One region of the Actinomadura rubrobrunea NBRC 15275 genome, then DNA from elsewhere that is predicted to be linked to it. Evidence: riboswitches for the same ligand, from Rfam matches in the RefSeq annotation. Region 1 holds a riboswitch; the other holds the start of a gene.
The links. Region 1 has a riboswitch for ZMP and ZTP ahead of AR3_RS02160 (bifunctional methylenetetrahydrofolate dehydrogenase/methenyltetrahydrofolate cyclohydrolase). Riboswitches for the same ligand answer to the same signal wherever they lie in the genome.

Region 1 (7,107 bases):
CAGGCGAGGAATGTTGGACACCACGATCGGCTCGCGGAAGACCACGCCGCCCAGGATGTTGCGGATGGTCCCGTTGGGCGAGCGCCACATCTTCTTCAGGCCGAACTCCTCGACGCGGGCCTCGTCGGGAGTGATCGTGGCGCACTTGACGCCGACGCCGTACTTCTTGATCGCGTTGGCGGCGTCGACCGTGACCTGGTCGTCGGTGGCGTCCCGGTTCTCGATCCCCAGGTCGTAGTACTTCAGGTCCACGTCCAGGTAGGGCAGGATCAGCTGGTCCTTGATGAAGCGCCAGATGATCCTGGTCATCTCGTCGCCGTCGAGTTCGACGACCGGGCCCGCTACTTTGATCTTGGGCATGCTGTTGCTGTCCCTCTTCCTACACCGGCCGGCAGTCCTTGTAAGGCTCAACTGGCTAGGCTATCGGACCGCCCGTACCGGTCTAGACCTCCCCCTTGTCCCACAAACCGCATCACATGGGATGAAGCATCACATGGGATGAACGGGGACGCCGCCGGAGTCGTCCGCGCCGCGCCGGTGGGCGCCGCGCCGCTCGACGAACAGGTACCGCACGACGCGCACCAGCCCGGCCAGCCCGACGAGCACCCCGAACGCGGCGGCCACGGCCAGGCCCGCCTTGTTCATCGGGGGGATGCTCAGCGCCGCGAAGGCGGTCAGCTCGCCGAGGACGACCAGCGTCCAGCAGTCCAGCGAGCGGCTGCGCACCGCCAGCAGCCCGAGCTGGGACTCCGGCAGCAGCGCCCGGGCCAGCGCGCCGAACAGCAGGGCGGCGGCGATCAGCATCGAGCCCTTGCGGAAGTAGGCCATCGAGCACAGCACCAGCCCGCCGGCCACGCCGCACAGCACCAGCAGGTACGGCAGCCTGCTCAGCCGGTTGCCCCGCGCGCCCGTCGCCCCGGGGGCCCGCCGGCGCCGCCGGCTCAGCTCCGCGCTCATTTCTCCCTCTCCGGCCTCACCGAAAGGTCTGGTTCCCCCAACCGTAGCGGCTGGAATTTTCGTCCGGGGGGTGCGTCCGGCCCCGCGAACGCCTTTCGCGCAGAGGGCCGTCTGCGACGGCATTTTCCGCCGCTTTGCCGCTCGCAGGTTGAAAATTGACGGTCGCGCGGCCGTGACACCTGGGGTTTCTTGACCGCTGTGGGGCGCCGCGAGTCTTGTGGCGTAGGTCCTACTCACCAGTAGGAGGGTGTGGCGCTACCCGCTCCGGGTAACCCGGCAGACAGGGGTCGCTAACTAGCTGGGAGGACTGCCGTGGAGGGGCCGTTCATGCGGATCGAGGACAGCGGCCTGGTCATGCCGCTGCGCCCCGACGTCACGACGGTCGGGCGCGGGCGCGGAGTCGACATCCGCCTCGACGACCCGAGTGTGTCCCGATTGCACGCAGAGATCGTTCGGCGCGGCCCGTACGTCTACGTCGTCGACATGGGCCTGTCCCGCAACGGGACCCGGGTCAACGGCCGCCCGATCGCCCGCCGCGTACTGGAGGACGGCGACGTCGTGAGCTTCGGCACGGCGCGCTGCCGGATGGGGGGCATCCCCCGCGAGGACGTCGACCCGGCCGTCGAGCTGCGGCGCGCCGTCGCCCCCGAGCTCACCCGCCGGGAGGTCGACGTGCTGACCTCGCTGTGCCGGCCCGCCCTGTCGGACGAGGCGTTCGTCGCGCCCGCCACCGCCCGCGAGATCGCCGCCGACCTGGTCGTCACCGAGGCGGCGGTGAAGCAGCACCTGCTGCGGCTCTACCAGAAGTTCCGGATTCCCGAGGGCGCCAACCGGCGCACCCGCCTCGCCAACGAGGTCATCGCGATGGGGCTCGTCCGCCCGCTGCCGCCGGTGCACGTGCCGCAGCAGCAGAACCGGACGCCGATGGACGCCCGGACGGCGGAGGTCCGCCGCGCCGGGCACGCCCCCCATCCGCCGGGACGCCTCGGCGCGCCCGGCCGCCCGCCGGCGGGCACCGCGGGCCGCAGGGCGAGCTGATCTGACGCGGTGAGCGTGCGGCCGCTCCCCGTGGGCAGCGCATGCAGGGGAGCGGCGCGCGAGGTGGGCCCGTACGGGGCCGTGCGCCGTCGGCCACGGCCTCGTACGGGCGAACCCCTTCCCGAAGCCTTGGCCGCCGTTTCCGGCGCCGTCACGGGCGTGTGACGGCCGTCCGGCGCCGAGGTCAGGCGCCGGCCGCGGCTTCGGCGGCCTCGACGACGTTGGCGAGCAGCATGGCGCGCGTCATGGGGCCGACGCCGCCGGGGTTGGGGGCGAGCCAGCCCGCGACCTCCCGCACCTCCGGGGCGACGTCGCCGGTGAGCTTGCCGTCCACCCGGGACACGCCGACGTCCAGCACGGCGGCGCCGGGCTTGACCATGTCGGCGGTGATCAGGCCGGGGACGCCGGCGGCCGCCACCACGATGTCGGCCCGGCGGGTGTGCGCGGCCAGGTCGCGGGTGGCGGTGTGGCAGGACGTCACGGTGGCGTTCTCGGTGCGGCGGGTGAGCAGCAGGCCGAGCGAGCGCCCGACGGTGATGCCGCGGCCGACCACGACGACCTCGGCGCCGCGCAGCGGCACGTCGTAGCGGCGCAGCAGCTCCACGATGCCCTTGGGGGTGCACGGCAGCGGGCCAGGCTGCATGAGCACGAGCCGGCCGAGGTTGACCGGGTGCAGCCCGTCGGCGTCCTTGGCCGGGTCGATCAGCTCCAGGACGCGGTGCTCGTCCAGGCCCTTGGGCAGCGGCAGCTGGACGATGTACCCGGTGCAGGCGGGGTCGGCGTTGAGTTCCGCGACGGCGCGCTCCACGTCCTCCTGGGAGGCGTCGGCGGGCAGGTCGCGGCGGATGCTCTCGATGCCCACCTCGGCGCAGTCGCGGTGCTTCATGTTCACGTAGGCGCTGCTGCCGGGGTCGTCGCCGACCAGCACGGTGCCCAGCCCGACGCGGACTCCGCGTTCGCGCAGCGCCTCCACCCGCTTGGCCAGATCGGCCCTGATCTCCGCGGCCGTCGCCTTGCCGTCCAGGATCCGTGCAGTCATGCGCACCTCCGCGCTGTCAGGCCGGGGTCCTGTGGACGGGCCCATCCCGGGTTCCCCGGCTGCCGTCCCGGTACACCCAGGCGCGCGGTGTCCGGATGTCCTTCGCTCCCCGGTGGTTCGCTCCACCTTGACCGCGCCAGTCGCGTCCCCGCCATGCTAGCGCCGCGCGCGGCGGCGGCAGGCCGCTGGGCGGCGCGGGCGGCGCCGCGGAAAGCGGCAGGCAGGAAGGGCCGCGGAGAGAGAGGGGCGGTTCGCTGTTCGGCGCGGACGGGCGGCGCTCACTCCTCGTCGGCGTCGCCGCGCCAGGCGATCAGGCGGTCGGTGCCGTGCCAGCCGAGCTGGGCCGCCAGCACGGCGGCCAGCGTCGCCGCGGCCAGGCCGATCAGCTGCCGCGCCTCCAGGAACAGGGACGTCGTCTGCACGATCATCCCCGCCAGCAGGGACACCAGGAAGTCCATCGACGCCTCCAGGGGACCAGCGGTCGGGGGACGGGCGCGCCGGACGTCGCGGACGGCGCGGTCCACGGGCGCGACCGACGGCGAGGCTACCAACCCCGCACGAATGCCCTGGCCAGACGGCGCGGCCGTGGAGACGGACGCCGGCGCCCCGGTGCCGCGCACCGGGGCGCCGGAAGGCGCGTCGGCGCCGCGTCCGTGAAACGCAGGTCCCGGAGAAAGGGGTGCGCGTCAGTGGAAGAAGTGGCGGACGCCGGTGAAGTAGAGGGTGACGCCCGCGTCCTTGGCGGCGGAGATCACTTCCTCGTCGCGGATCGACCCGCCCGGCTCGACGATCGCCCGCACCCCCGCCTCGGCCAGCACCTGCAGCCCGTCGGGGAAGGGGAAGTAGGCGTCGGACGCGCCGACCGCCGAGGCGGCCCGATCGCCGGCCCGCGACACCGCCAGCCGGGCCGAGTCGACCCGGTTGACCTGGCCCATGCCCACCCCGACGGTGGCGCCGTCGGCGGCGAGCAGGATCGCGTTGGACTTGACCGAGCGGCACGCCTTCCACGCGAACGCCAGGTCGCGCAGCGTGGCCTCGTCGGCGGGCGAACCGGCCTTCAGCTCCCAGTTCGCCGGGTCGTCGCCGGGGGCGTCCACCTTGTCGACGCTCTGCAGCAGGACCCCGCCGTCGATGCGCCGGTACTCGGTCGCCTCCGCCGGGCCCTCGGGGCAGCGCAGCAGCCGGATGTTCTTCTTGCGGGTGAGGATCTCCAGGGCGTCGTCGTCGAAGTCCGGCGCCACGATCACCTCGGTGAACACGTCGGCGACCTGCTCGGCCATGGCGGCGGTCACCGGGCGGTTGACGGCGATCACCCCGCCGTACGCCGACACCGGGTCGCAGGCGTGCGCCTTGCGGTGCGCCTCGGCCACGTCCGCGCCGACCGCGATGCCGCACGGGTTGGCGTGCTTGATGATCGCCACGGCGGGCTCGGCGAAGTCGTAGGCGGCCCGGCGGGCGGCGTCGGCGTCGACGTAGTTGTTGTACGACATCTCCTTGCCGTGCAGCTGCTCGGCGCCCGCCAGCCCGCCGCCCCGCGCGGACGACCCGGCGGCCGTGTAGAGCGCGGCGCGCTGGTGCGGGTTCTCCCCGTACCGCAGGACGGCCTTGCGCTCCCACGCGGCGCCGACGAACTCCGGCCAGTCCGGCCGCTCGGCGTCGCCGCCGGCCGCGTACGGGCCGGCGAACCACGAGGCGACCGCCACGTCGTAGGCGGCGGTGTGCGCGAACGCCCGCGCGGCCAGGCGGCGCCGCTCCTCCAGCGTGAAGCCGCCCGCGGCCACGGCCGCCAGCACCTCGCCGTACGCCGACGGGTCGACGACGACGGCGACGCTGGCGTGGTTCTTGGCGGCGGCGCGCACCATCGTGGGGCCGCCGATGTCGATCTGCTCGACGCACTCGTCCGGCTGGGCGCCCGAGGCGACCGTGTCGGCGAACGGGTACAGGTTCACCACGGCCAGGTCGAACGGCTCGATGTTCAGGTCGTCGAGCTGCTGGATGTGGTCCTCCTTGCGGCGGTCGGCCAGCAGCCCGGCGTGCACCTTGGGGTGCAGGGTCTTGACCCGCCCGTCCAGGCACTCGGGGAACCCGGTGAGCTTTTCGACCTTCATCACGGGCACGCCCGCGGCGGCGATCCGCGCCGCCGTGGAGCCGGTGGAGACGATCTCCACCCCGGCCTCGTGCAGCCCGCGGGCCAGCTCCTCCAGCCCCGTCTTGTCGTACACACTGATCAGCGCGCGCTTGATCGGCACCCTCGCGGGGGTCTGGGAGGCCGTCCCCCCGGATTCACTCGCGACCCGACTCACCGGTCGAGCTCCCCTCGTCTCCGCCTACGGACGTGTTGCAGGTCCTGCACTTCATGGAGACCCGCCTGCCCTTCTGGGTCCAGCCGTCGCGGGCCAGGCGGCCCACGACCTCGACCAGAAGCCTGCGCTCCACCTGCTTGATCCGCTCGTGCAGGGTTTCCTCGTCGTCATGCCAGCCGACCCGGACGGCCTCCTGGGCGATGACGGGTCCGGTGTCCACGCCTTCGTCGACGAAGTGAACGGTACAGCCCGTCACCTTCACCCCGTACGCCAGGGCGTCGCGGACGGCGTGCGCCCCGGGGAAGGCGGGCAGCAGCGCGGGATGGGTGTTGATGGTGCGGCCGCCGAACCGCTCCAGGTACCGGGGGCCGAGGATCTTCATGAACCCGGCGGAGACCACCAGGTCCGGCTCGTGCTCGGCGACGGCCTCGGCGAACGCGGCGTCCCACTGGGCGCGGTCGGGGAAGTCGCCGACGCGGACGGTGAACGTCGGCAGTCCGGCGCGTTCGGCGCGTTCCAGGCCGCCGATCCCGTCGCGGTCGGAGCCCACGGCCACCACCCGGGCCCCGTAGGCTGGATCTGCGCACGCGTCGAGCAGGGCCTGTAGGTTGGTCCCCGCGCCGGAGACGAGGACGACGAGCCGGGCGGACACCATGACTCCCTGAAACGAACGTTGGGTGAACGGACCTGCGCGGCAGTGTCCGGGGCACTGACCGCCCTGCACGAAGCCTATCGGTCGCGCTCGGCGCGCCCCTAATCCGCACCGGACCTCAGCGGCACCAGGAGGATGAACGTGAGTGAGCAGCCGGGCCAGGGCGAGGGCGGCACCGCCCCTCGCCAGGACACCGGCCGGAACCCCGGCGACGACGCCGCCCCCGGCGGCCACCCTGCGCCGCCGCCCATGGCCCCTCCGCCGATGGTTCCTCCGCCGATGGGCCCTCCCCCCGTGACCGGTCCTGTGGACCGCACCGGCTGGCGGGCGCTGTGGCTCGGCGTCGGCGCGTTGGCGCTGGCGCTCCCCTTCTACCCGCTGGGGCTGGTGCTGGGCGTCGCGTCGCTCGTGGTGGGCGCGCGGGCCCGGCGGCGGGCGCGGCAGCAGAACGGGCTCGCGCCCGGGGCGGGCCCGGGCATGGTGCTCGGCGCGGTCGGGCTCGTGATGGCGGGCGCCGCGCTGGCGGTCTCGATGGTGCTGTTGCCGGAGCTGGACGGCTACCGGAAGTGCATGGACACCGCCAACACCACCATCGACGAGAAGGCCTGCCGCGACCGCTACTTCCCGAAGATCGAAGAAAAGCTCAACCTGCCCGAGGGCAGCATGTCGCGGTCCGTCCGCTAGCCGGCCCGGCTAGCGGTCGGTGTCGGCGTCGTCCTTGAGCACGTCGTCCTTGAGCACGTAGATGGCGCCGCCGCGGTTCTCGGTGCGTTCCCGCGGCTCGGACGCGCCGCCGTCCCGGGAGCGCGGACGGTCGGGTTCCGGGCTCCTGGGCTCGGGCGCGTAGGGCTCCGCGGCCGGCTCGGCCTCGGCGGGCTCGGCCGCGGCGGCGGGCGGCGGCCCCGGGTCAGGCTCGTCGACCAGGTCGACCAGGCCGGGCAGCGGATCGACGGCGCCCGGCCGGCTGCGCGCCGTGCGGCGCGGCGCGAGGACGGGTTCGGCCTCCTCGAACTCCAGCGGATCGGGGCCGTGCGGCGGCACCGGGGGCTCCGGCGCGGCACCGGGCCGCGGGGCCGCCGCGGGCGGTGCGGCCGCCGGCTCCGGCGGCGTCGGCGCGG
Region 2 (7,107 bases), on a different contig from region 1:
CGCCGCCGGGTTCGTCCGGGTCATCTGCGGCCATCCTGATACCGATGCCATCCATCGCAGAGCTTGTCTGATCCTGACAGGAGCAGTCAATAGAGATACCAGAAGGATCCGGAATGTCAATCGAGCCCGAAAGAGAATATCGAGACGCCCGAATCAGGCCGTCTCCGCCCCGCTCTTTTCCGCGGGTCTCGGCAGCGGCGACGAAATGCGGGTTCGCCGATTCTTTGCCGACGGTCCCGCAGCGTCATCCGGGGTCGGCGTCGGGCCAGCGGGGCGCGGGTTCTCCCGCGGGCACGCCGACGCGGAACACCCTCAGGTGCAGGGCGAGCGTCGAGCAGTAGCCCACCAGGGTGACCAGCTCGACCAGCCCGGCGCGCCCCAGGATGGTGGCGGCCTCGGTGAACAGCGCGTCGGCCAGGTCGCCTTCGGCCGCCAGCTGCCGGGCCGCCTCGTACACCACCCGTTCGCGCGCGTCGGCCAGCAGCGGCGCCCTCCCCTCCCGCAGGATGTCGATCTCCCGCGGGGTCAGCCCGGCGCGCCGGCCGGTGCGCTCGTGGGCGTACCACGCGTAGTCAGCGCGCCGGTGCGCGGCCACCACCAGGGCGGCGATCTCGCGTTCGCGGGGGGTGAGGGAGATCCGCGACCGCAGCGCCTCGCCCAGCTCCTGCAGCGACAGGCCCACGCGGGGGCTGTAGAGCATCGCGTTGTACGGCCCCAGCAGCCGTCCGTCCCGGTCGACGCGGCGGACGGGGGCGTCCTCTCGGCCGTCGGAACCGCCCGCGACGGCCTCGTAGAGCAGGCGCTGGGCGTCGTCCAGCACGGCCGGGGACAGCGGCGGCAGCCGCGCCCCGCCGTCGGCGTCGTCCGCGCCGTCCCAGCCGGGGCCGCCGGGCGGGACCCGGTGGCCGGGGATGTCCTCGCCGCTCAGGGGGTCGATCACTTACGCGACGGTAGGCGCTGGGCGGACGCTCCTCAAGACCCGCGGCACGGCTGAAACCGTCAGAACATGCTGGCGTAGCGGTTATGTAACAACCCGCGGCGACGCTGGGAGACGCCCCGCTCCCGACCGCGGAAGGACCGTCCCATGCCGCTGCTGAGAATCCGCACCGAGATCGAGGACAGGCCCGGCCGACTGGCCCGGCTGACCGCCGCGCTGGCCGAGCGGGGCGCCAACATCCTCGGCCTCTCCGTGCAGGTCGGTCCCGGCGGCGTGGTGGACGAGTTCGTGGTGAGCGTCCCGGACCCCGCCCCGGGGGATCCCCCGCCGGCGCGGGCGCTGGCCGAGGCGATCGCCGCGGCGGGCGGGGCGCGCACCGCCGTGGTGCCCGCGCGCCCGCGCGAACTGGTCGACGAGCCGACGCGGGCGCTGACGCTGGCGGCGCGCCTGTGCGCCCGGCCGCAGGACCTGCCGGAGGTGCTGGCCGAGCTGCTGCGCGCGCACGAGGCGTCCTGGATCACCGGGCCCGCCGACGACGACGGCGCGCCGGACGTGCTGACCGTCCCGGTCGGCGAGCGCCGCGCGGTGCGGCTGCGGCGCTACGGCCTGCCGTTCACCGCGACCGAGGCGGCCCGCGCGGACGCCCTGGTGCGCGCGGCGCTGCCCGCGCCCTCCCCGGCCCCGGCCTCCCGGACCGTGGTGCTGCGCGACGGCACGCGCGCGGTGGTGCGCCCCATCCGGCCGCGGGACGCCGACGCCGTCCTCGACCTGCACGCGCGGTGCTCGCCGGAGTCGCGCCGCATGCGCTACTTCAGCGCCACGCCCGCCCCTCCCCCGAGGGCGATGCGGGACTTCACCGACCCCGCGCACGGGCTGACGCTGGTCGCCGAAGGGCCCGACGGGTCGCTGCTGGCGCTGGCGCACCTGATCCACGTGCTCGAACCGGGCGTGGCCGAGCTGGCGTTCCTGGTGGCGGACGCCTGGCAGGGGCGCGGCCTCGGCCGGGCCCTCACCGAGCTGCTGGTGGTGCTGGCCCGCGAGCGCGGACTGGTGGAGCTGCGGGCCGCCGCGCTCGCCGAGAACCGGCGGGTGCTGCGGCTGCTGATGTCGCTGGGCGGACGGGTCCGGCGCACCGACGAGCCCGGCGTCGTCGAGGTTCGGCTGCGCCTGGACGGCCGGGACGCCGCCCCGTCCGACCGCGCGGCGGCCGCCGCGTCCCGCTGACCGGCCCCGGGGTGGCAGGATGGCCGGGTGACCGGCATCTACGACGATCCGCGGGCCTACGAGCTGGCGTGCGCGTTCCGGGACGTGCCCGCCGAGGTGGACGCGCTGCTGGCGTGGTGCGCGCGGCACCGCGACGGCGGCGCCGCCGTCCGCACCGTGCTGGAGCTGGCCGCCGGGCCCGCAGAGCACGCCCGCGAGTTCGCCCGCCGCGGCGTCGAGGCCACGGCCCTGGACATCAACCCGGCGATGTGCGCGTACGCCGAGCGGGCCGCCAAGGACGCCGGCGTCGACCTGCGGGTGGTCCGGGACGACATGACCGCCTTCGCCCTGGACCGCCGGTTCGACCTGGTGGTGACGATGCTGGACTCCACGTCCCACCTCATGACGCTGGACGCGTTCACCGCCCACCTGGACCGGGTCGCCGAGCACCTGGCCGGCGACGGCGTGTACATCGTGGAGATGTCGCATCCGCGCGACCGGCTGTCCGACGAGCCGAGCGTCAGCACCGGGTGGACGGTGGAACGCGACGGCGTGCACGTCACGGTACGGTGGGGCGAGCCGACCGACCGGCTCGACCCCGTCACCCAGATCTCCGAAGACCACGTCACGGTCACCGTCGCCGAGGGCGGGACGACCCGGGTGATCCGCGACGTGGTGCCGTACCGGTTCTGGTCGGCGACCGAGGTGGAGGCGGCCGTCCGCCTGTCGGGCGCACTGGAGATCGCGGCCCGCTACGGCGACTTCGGCGACGTGCCCGTCACCGCCCCGGACGCGTGGCGGATGATCCTGGTGCTGCGCCGCGCGGGCTCCGGTCAGGGAGCGGGCGCCCAGCCGGGCATCGGGTAGCCGGCCATCAGCTCGCGCACCTCGCCGGCGACGCGGGCGAGCACCGCCTCGTCCTCCTTCGCCGTCGCCTGGACGACCTCGTCGATCCACGCGGCGATCTGCGGCATCGCCTCCTCGGTGAGCCCGCGCGTGGTGATCGCGGCGGTGCCCAGCCGCAGCCCGGACGGGTCGAACGGCGTGCGCGGGTCGAACGGCACGGTGTTGTAGTTCAGCTCGATGCCCGCCCGGTCGAGGGCCTGCGCCGCGGGCTTGCCGGGCACGCCCTTGCCGGTCAGGTCGATGAGGATCAGGTGGTTGTCGGTGCCGCCGGAGACCAGGTCGAACCCGCGTTCGGCCAGCGCGGCGGCCAGGGCCTTGGCGTTCGCGACGACGCGGCGGGCGTACTCGGCGAACTCCGGCCGCGCGGCCTCCCCCAGCGCCACCGCGATGGCGGCGGTGGTGTGGTTGTGCGGGCCGCCCTGCAGGCCGGGGAAGACGGCCTTGTCGACGGCCTTGGCGTGCTCCGCCGTCGACATGATCATGGCGCCGCGCGGCCCCCGCAGCGTCTTGTGCGTGGTGGTGGTGATCACGTCGGCGCAGCCGACCGGCGAGGGGTGGGCGCCGCCCGCGATCAGCCCGGCGATGTGCGCGATGTCGGCGGCCAGCACCGCGCCGACCTCCCGGGCGATCTCGGCGAACGCGGGGAAGTCGATGGTGCGCGGGACGGCCGTGCCGCCGCACCAGATCAGCTTGGGCCGCTCCGCGCGGGCCAGGTCGCGGACCTGGTCCATGTCGATGCGGCCGGTGTCCTCGCGCACCCCGTACCGGACGGGCCGGAACCACCTGCCGGTCGCCGACACCGACCAGCCGTGCGTCAGGTGGCCGCCCATCGGCAGCGACATGCCCATGACGGTGTCGCCGGGCTCCAGGAACGCCAGGTAGACTGCCAGGTTGGCGGGCGAGCCCGAGTACGACTGCACGTTGGCGTGCTCGACGCCGAAGACCTGCTTGGCCCGGTCGACGGCCAGCAGCTCGATCGGGTCGATGTTCTGCTGGCCCTCGTAGTAGCGGCGGCCCGCGTAGCCCTCGGAGTACTTGTTGGTCAGGACGCTGCCCGTGGCCTCCAGGACGGCGGGCGACACGTAGTTCTCCGAGGCGATCAGGCGCAGCTTCTCGAACTGGCGCCGCGCCTCGGCCTCGACCAGGCCGGCGATGTCGGGATCCTGCGCCCGCAGACGGGCGATGGCCGGTTCGTGCATGACGACCTCCGCGCTGCTCTCGCCGGAGGCCCCGGTACGGTCGCCCCCGGCCGACGGGGGCCCGTACACCCAGGCGCGCGGTGTGCGGACTGCGTTCGCTCCCCGGTGGTCGATTCCACCTTGACTGCGCCAGTCGCGTGCACCGCATTGTAGTCGGCGCCGCCCGCCGTCCGCGGACGGAGATCACGGGCCGGTCATGCCGGGCCGGGTCGTTCCAGGGGCAGCGCGGTGCCGATGACACGGGGGGCCACCACCGACACCCGCGCCCCGGGCGGGAACACCAGCCGGCGGCAGCGTTCGATCCGGTATCCGGCGCGTTCCAGCTCCCCGACGGTGTCGCGGTCGACGCGGCAGCCGCCCATCAGCCGCGCCCACAGCGGGGCGAGCAGGTCCTGGCGGCGTCCGAAGCCGCCGTCGGCGCGGACGTGCTCGTAGAAGCGCAGCCGCCCGCCCGGCCGCAGCACGCGGCGGAACTCCTCCAGCGCCGCCCGCGGGTCGCGCACCGAGCACAGCACCCCGGACACCACCACCGCGTCGGCGCAGGAGTCGTCGAGCGGGATCCGCTCGGCGGTCCCGTCGACCACCCGGATGCCGACCGGCGCGGTCCGCGCCGCCGCGGCCGCCTTGCCCCGCAGGTACGGCTGCGGCTCGACGGCGACCACCTCGGCCACGTCCGGCGGATAGTGCGGGAAGTTCAGCCCGTTGCCCGCTCCCACCTCCACGACCCGGCCGGACAGCCCGGCCAGCAGCTCGCGGCGCAGATCGGCGTTGCCGCGCTGCTCGCCCCGGGCCGCGACCAGATCGAAGAACCGGGCGAAGATCGCATTGCTCATGGACCGATCGTCGCGCATGCGCCGCCCCGGCGGAACCTCTCCGGCCGCCTCTCCGAACACGGGACCCGGCCGGCGCGCACGGCCCCGCGGGCATGCGAACGGCCCGGCGCCCCGTGGGCGGGACCCGGGCCGTGGGACGATCTCGGGGGCGCGGACCGCGCGCGGTCAGCTGTTGCGTCCCGCGGACTGCATGGCGGCCTTGACGGCGGCCCGCCGCTCGCGGAGCTTGGCGAGGGCCTCCTCCAGGATCGCCTGACCGTCGGCGTCGCTGCGCCGCTCCTTCACGTACGCAAGGTGCGTCTTGTACGGCTCGGTCTTCGGCGGGGCCGGGGGGTTGTCGGGGTCCTGCCCGGCGGGGAACCCGCAGCGGGGGCAGTCCCACGTTTCGGGAATGGCGACGTCCGTCGCGAAGCTCGGGCGCACCTCGTGCCGGTTGGCGCAGTAGAAGGTGACCCAGACGCGGGGAGCCGCCTCCCCGCGCTCGGCCTCTCCCATGGGGCCGGCGCCCACCCGGCTGCCCCGAATCGCGTTGCCACTAGCCACGGACCAACTCCTCGCTTGATCTGCCGCTCGCTTGTCTACCGCCGCGTGCCGCGCCCTCCTCGGGGCGGGCGCGGCACGGTGGCGCGACGGCCGGTGTCCTCGGGTCGGGGTCCGCTCAGCCGACGCCCTTGCTCTTGAACAGCAGCCCGAGCACGACGATCGAGGCGACCCAGACCAGCCCGACGCCGATCGTCAGCCGGTCGAGGTTGCGCTCGACCACCGACGATCCGCCCAGTGACGAGCTGATACCGCCGCCGAACATGTCGGAGAGGCCCCCGCCCTTGCCCTTGTGCATCAGGACGAGGATCACCATCAGCACGCTGGTGATGGCGAGCACGATCGACGTTGCGATGATCACGTTTCAGCGCCTTCTCTGGCCGCCCCGGGTGCGGGGCGCGTTCTCGAACACTTGCACGGACAGGACATGGTACGAGCCGAGCGGTTTACCCGTCACGTACGAAGGGTACGACGAACTACCGGCTGGTACGACGAGAATCCGCATGTCGTTGCCGAATCGATGGTGAATCGAGGCGGATTCTCAGGCGGGCAGGTCGCGGTACCGGCAGATCTTGACGAACTCGCCGGGGTCCAGGCTGGCACCGCCGACCAGTGCGCCGTCCACGTCCGGCTGCTTCATGATCCCGGCCACGTTGCCGCTCTTCACCGACCCGCCGTACAGCACGCGCGCCTGGGCGGCCACGTCGCCGTCGTACAGCTCGGCCAGCCGGGTGCGGATCGCGCCGCACACCTCCTGCGCGTCCTGCGGGGTGGCGACCTCGCCGGTCCCGATGGCCCACACCGGCTCGTAGGCGATGACGGCGGTCCGGGCCTGCTCGGCGGGGATCTTCTCCAGCGCGCCGTCCACCTGGGCGAGGGTGTGCGCCACGTGCTCGCCCGCCTTGCGCACGTCCAGGCCCTCCCCGACGCAGATGATCGGGACGATCTGGTTGGCGAAGGCGGCCTTGACCTTGGCGTTCACCAGCGCGTCGTCCTCGTGGTGGTACTGGCGGCGCTCGGAGTGCCCGACGACGACGTACGAGCAGCCGAGCTTGGCCAGCATCGAGCCGGAGATCTCGCCGGTGTAGGCGCCGGAGGCGTGCGGCGAGACGTCCTGCGCGCCGTAGCGGATCGCCAGCTTGTCGGCCTCGACGCAGGTCTGCACCGAGCGGATCGCGGTGAACGGCGGCAGCACCACCACCTCGACGGCCTCGTAGTCGGGCTCCTTGAGGGTGAACGCCAGCTGCTGCACCAGCTTGATGGCCTCGAGGTGCGAGTTGTTCATCTTCCAGTTGCCGGCCATCAGCGGCTTGCGGGCAGGGTTCGCGGCCATCGGTCGTCAGTCCTCCAGAGCCTTCAGGCCGGGCAGCGTCTTGCCTTCGAGGTACTCCAGGCTGGCGCCGCCGCCGGTCGAGATGTGCGAGAACGCGCCCTCGTCGAAGCCGAGGCGCCGCACCGCCGCGGCCGAGTCGCCGCCGCCGACGACGGT

Region 2: linked by a shared signal. The riboswitch ahead of AR3_RS03740 (serine hydroxymethyltransferase) and the one ahead of AR3_RS02160 (bifunctional methylenetetrahydrofolate dehydrogenase/methenyltetrahydrofolate cyclohydrolase) in region 1 are both predicted to bind ZMP and ZTP.

What each region holds. Positions count from the first base shown of each region.
Region 1 covers NZ_BCQU01000004.1:62,169-69,275, forward strand. Annotated here, with positions in the region: gene AR3_RS02145 (NADP-dependent isocitrate dehydrogenase) at 1-360, opposite strand, end outside; gene AR3_RS29235 (DUF3017 domain-containing protein) at 490-957, opposite strand; gene AR3_RS02155 (FHA domain-containing protein) at 1,270-1,995, shown strand; gene AR3_RS02160 (bifunctional methylenetetrahydrofolate dehydrogenase/methenyltetrahydrofolate cyclohydrolase) at 2,180-3,034, opposite strand; ZMP/ZTP riboswitch at 3,102-3,181, opposite strand; gene AR3_RS30190 (hypothetical protein) at 3,313-3,558, opposite strand; gene purH (bifunctional phosphoribosylaminoimidazolecarboxamide formyltransferase/IMP cyclohydrolase) at 3,721-5,283, opposite strand; gene purN (phosphoribosylglycinamide formyltransferase) at 5,318-5,992, opposite strand; gene AR3_RS02180 (hypothetical protein) at 6,131-6,673, shown strand; gene AR3_RS02185 (cell division protein PerM) at 6,683-7,107, opposite strand, start outside.
Region 2 covers NZ_BCQU01000007.1:74,236-81,342, forward strand. Annotated here, with positions in the region: gene AR3_RS03725 (carboxymuconolactone decarboxylase family protein) at 245-940, opposite strand; gene AR3_RS03730 (GNAT family N-acetyltransferase) at 1,085-2,161, shown strand; gene AR3_RS03735 (class I SAM-dependent methyltransferase) at 2,189-3,007, shown strand; gene AR3_RS03740 (serine hydroxymethyltransferase) at 2,974-4,245, opposite strand; ZMP/ZTP riboswitch at 4,306-4,392, opposite strand; gene AR3_RS03745 (class I SAM-dependent methyltransferase) at 4,440-5,078, opposite strand; gene AR3_RS03750 (RNA polymerase-binding protein RbpA) at 5,244-5,621, opposite strand; gene secG (preprotein translocase subunit SecG) at 5,737-5,979, opposite strand; gene tpiA (triose-phosphate isomerase) at 6,160-6,951, opposite strand; gene AR3_RS03765 (phosphoglycerate kinase) at 6,958-7,107, opposite strand, start outside.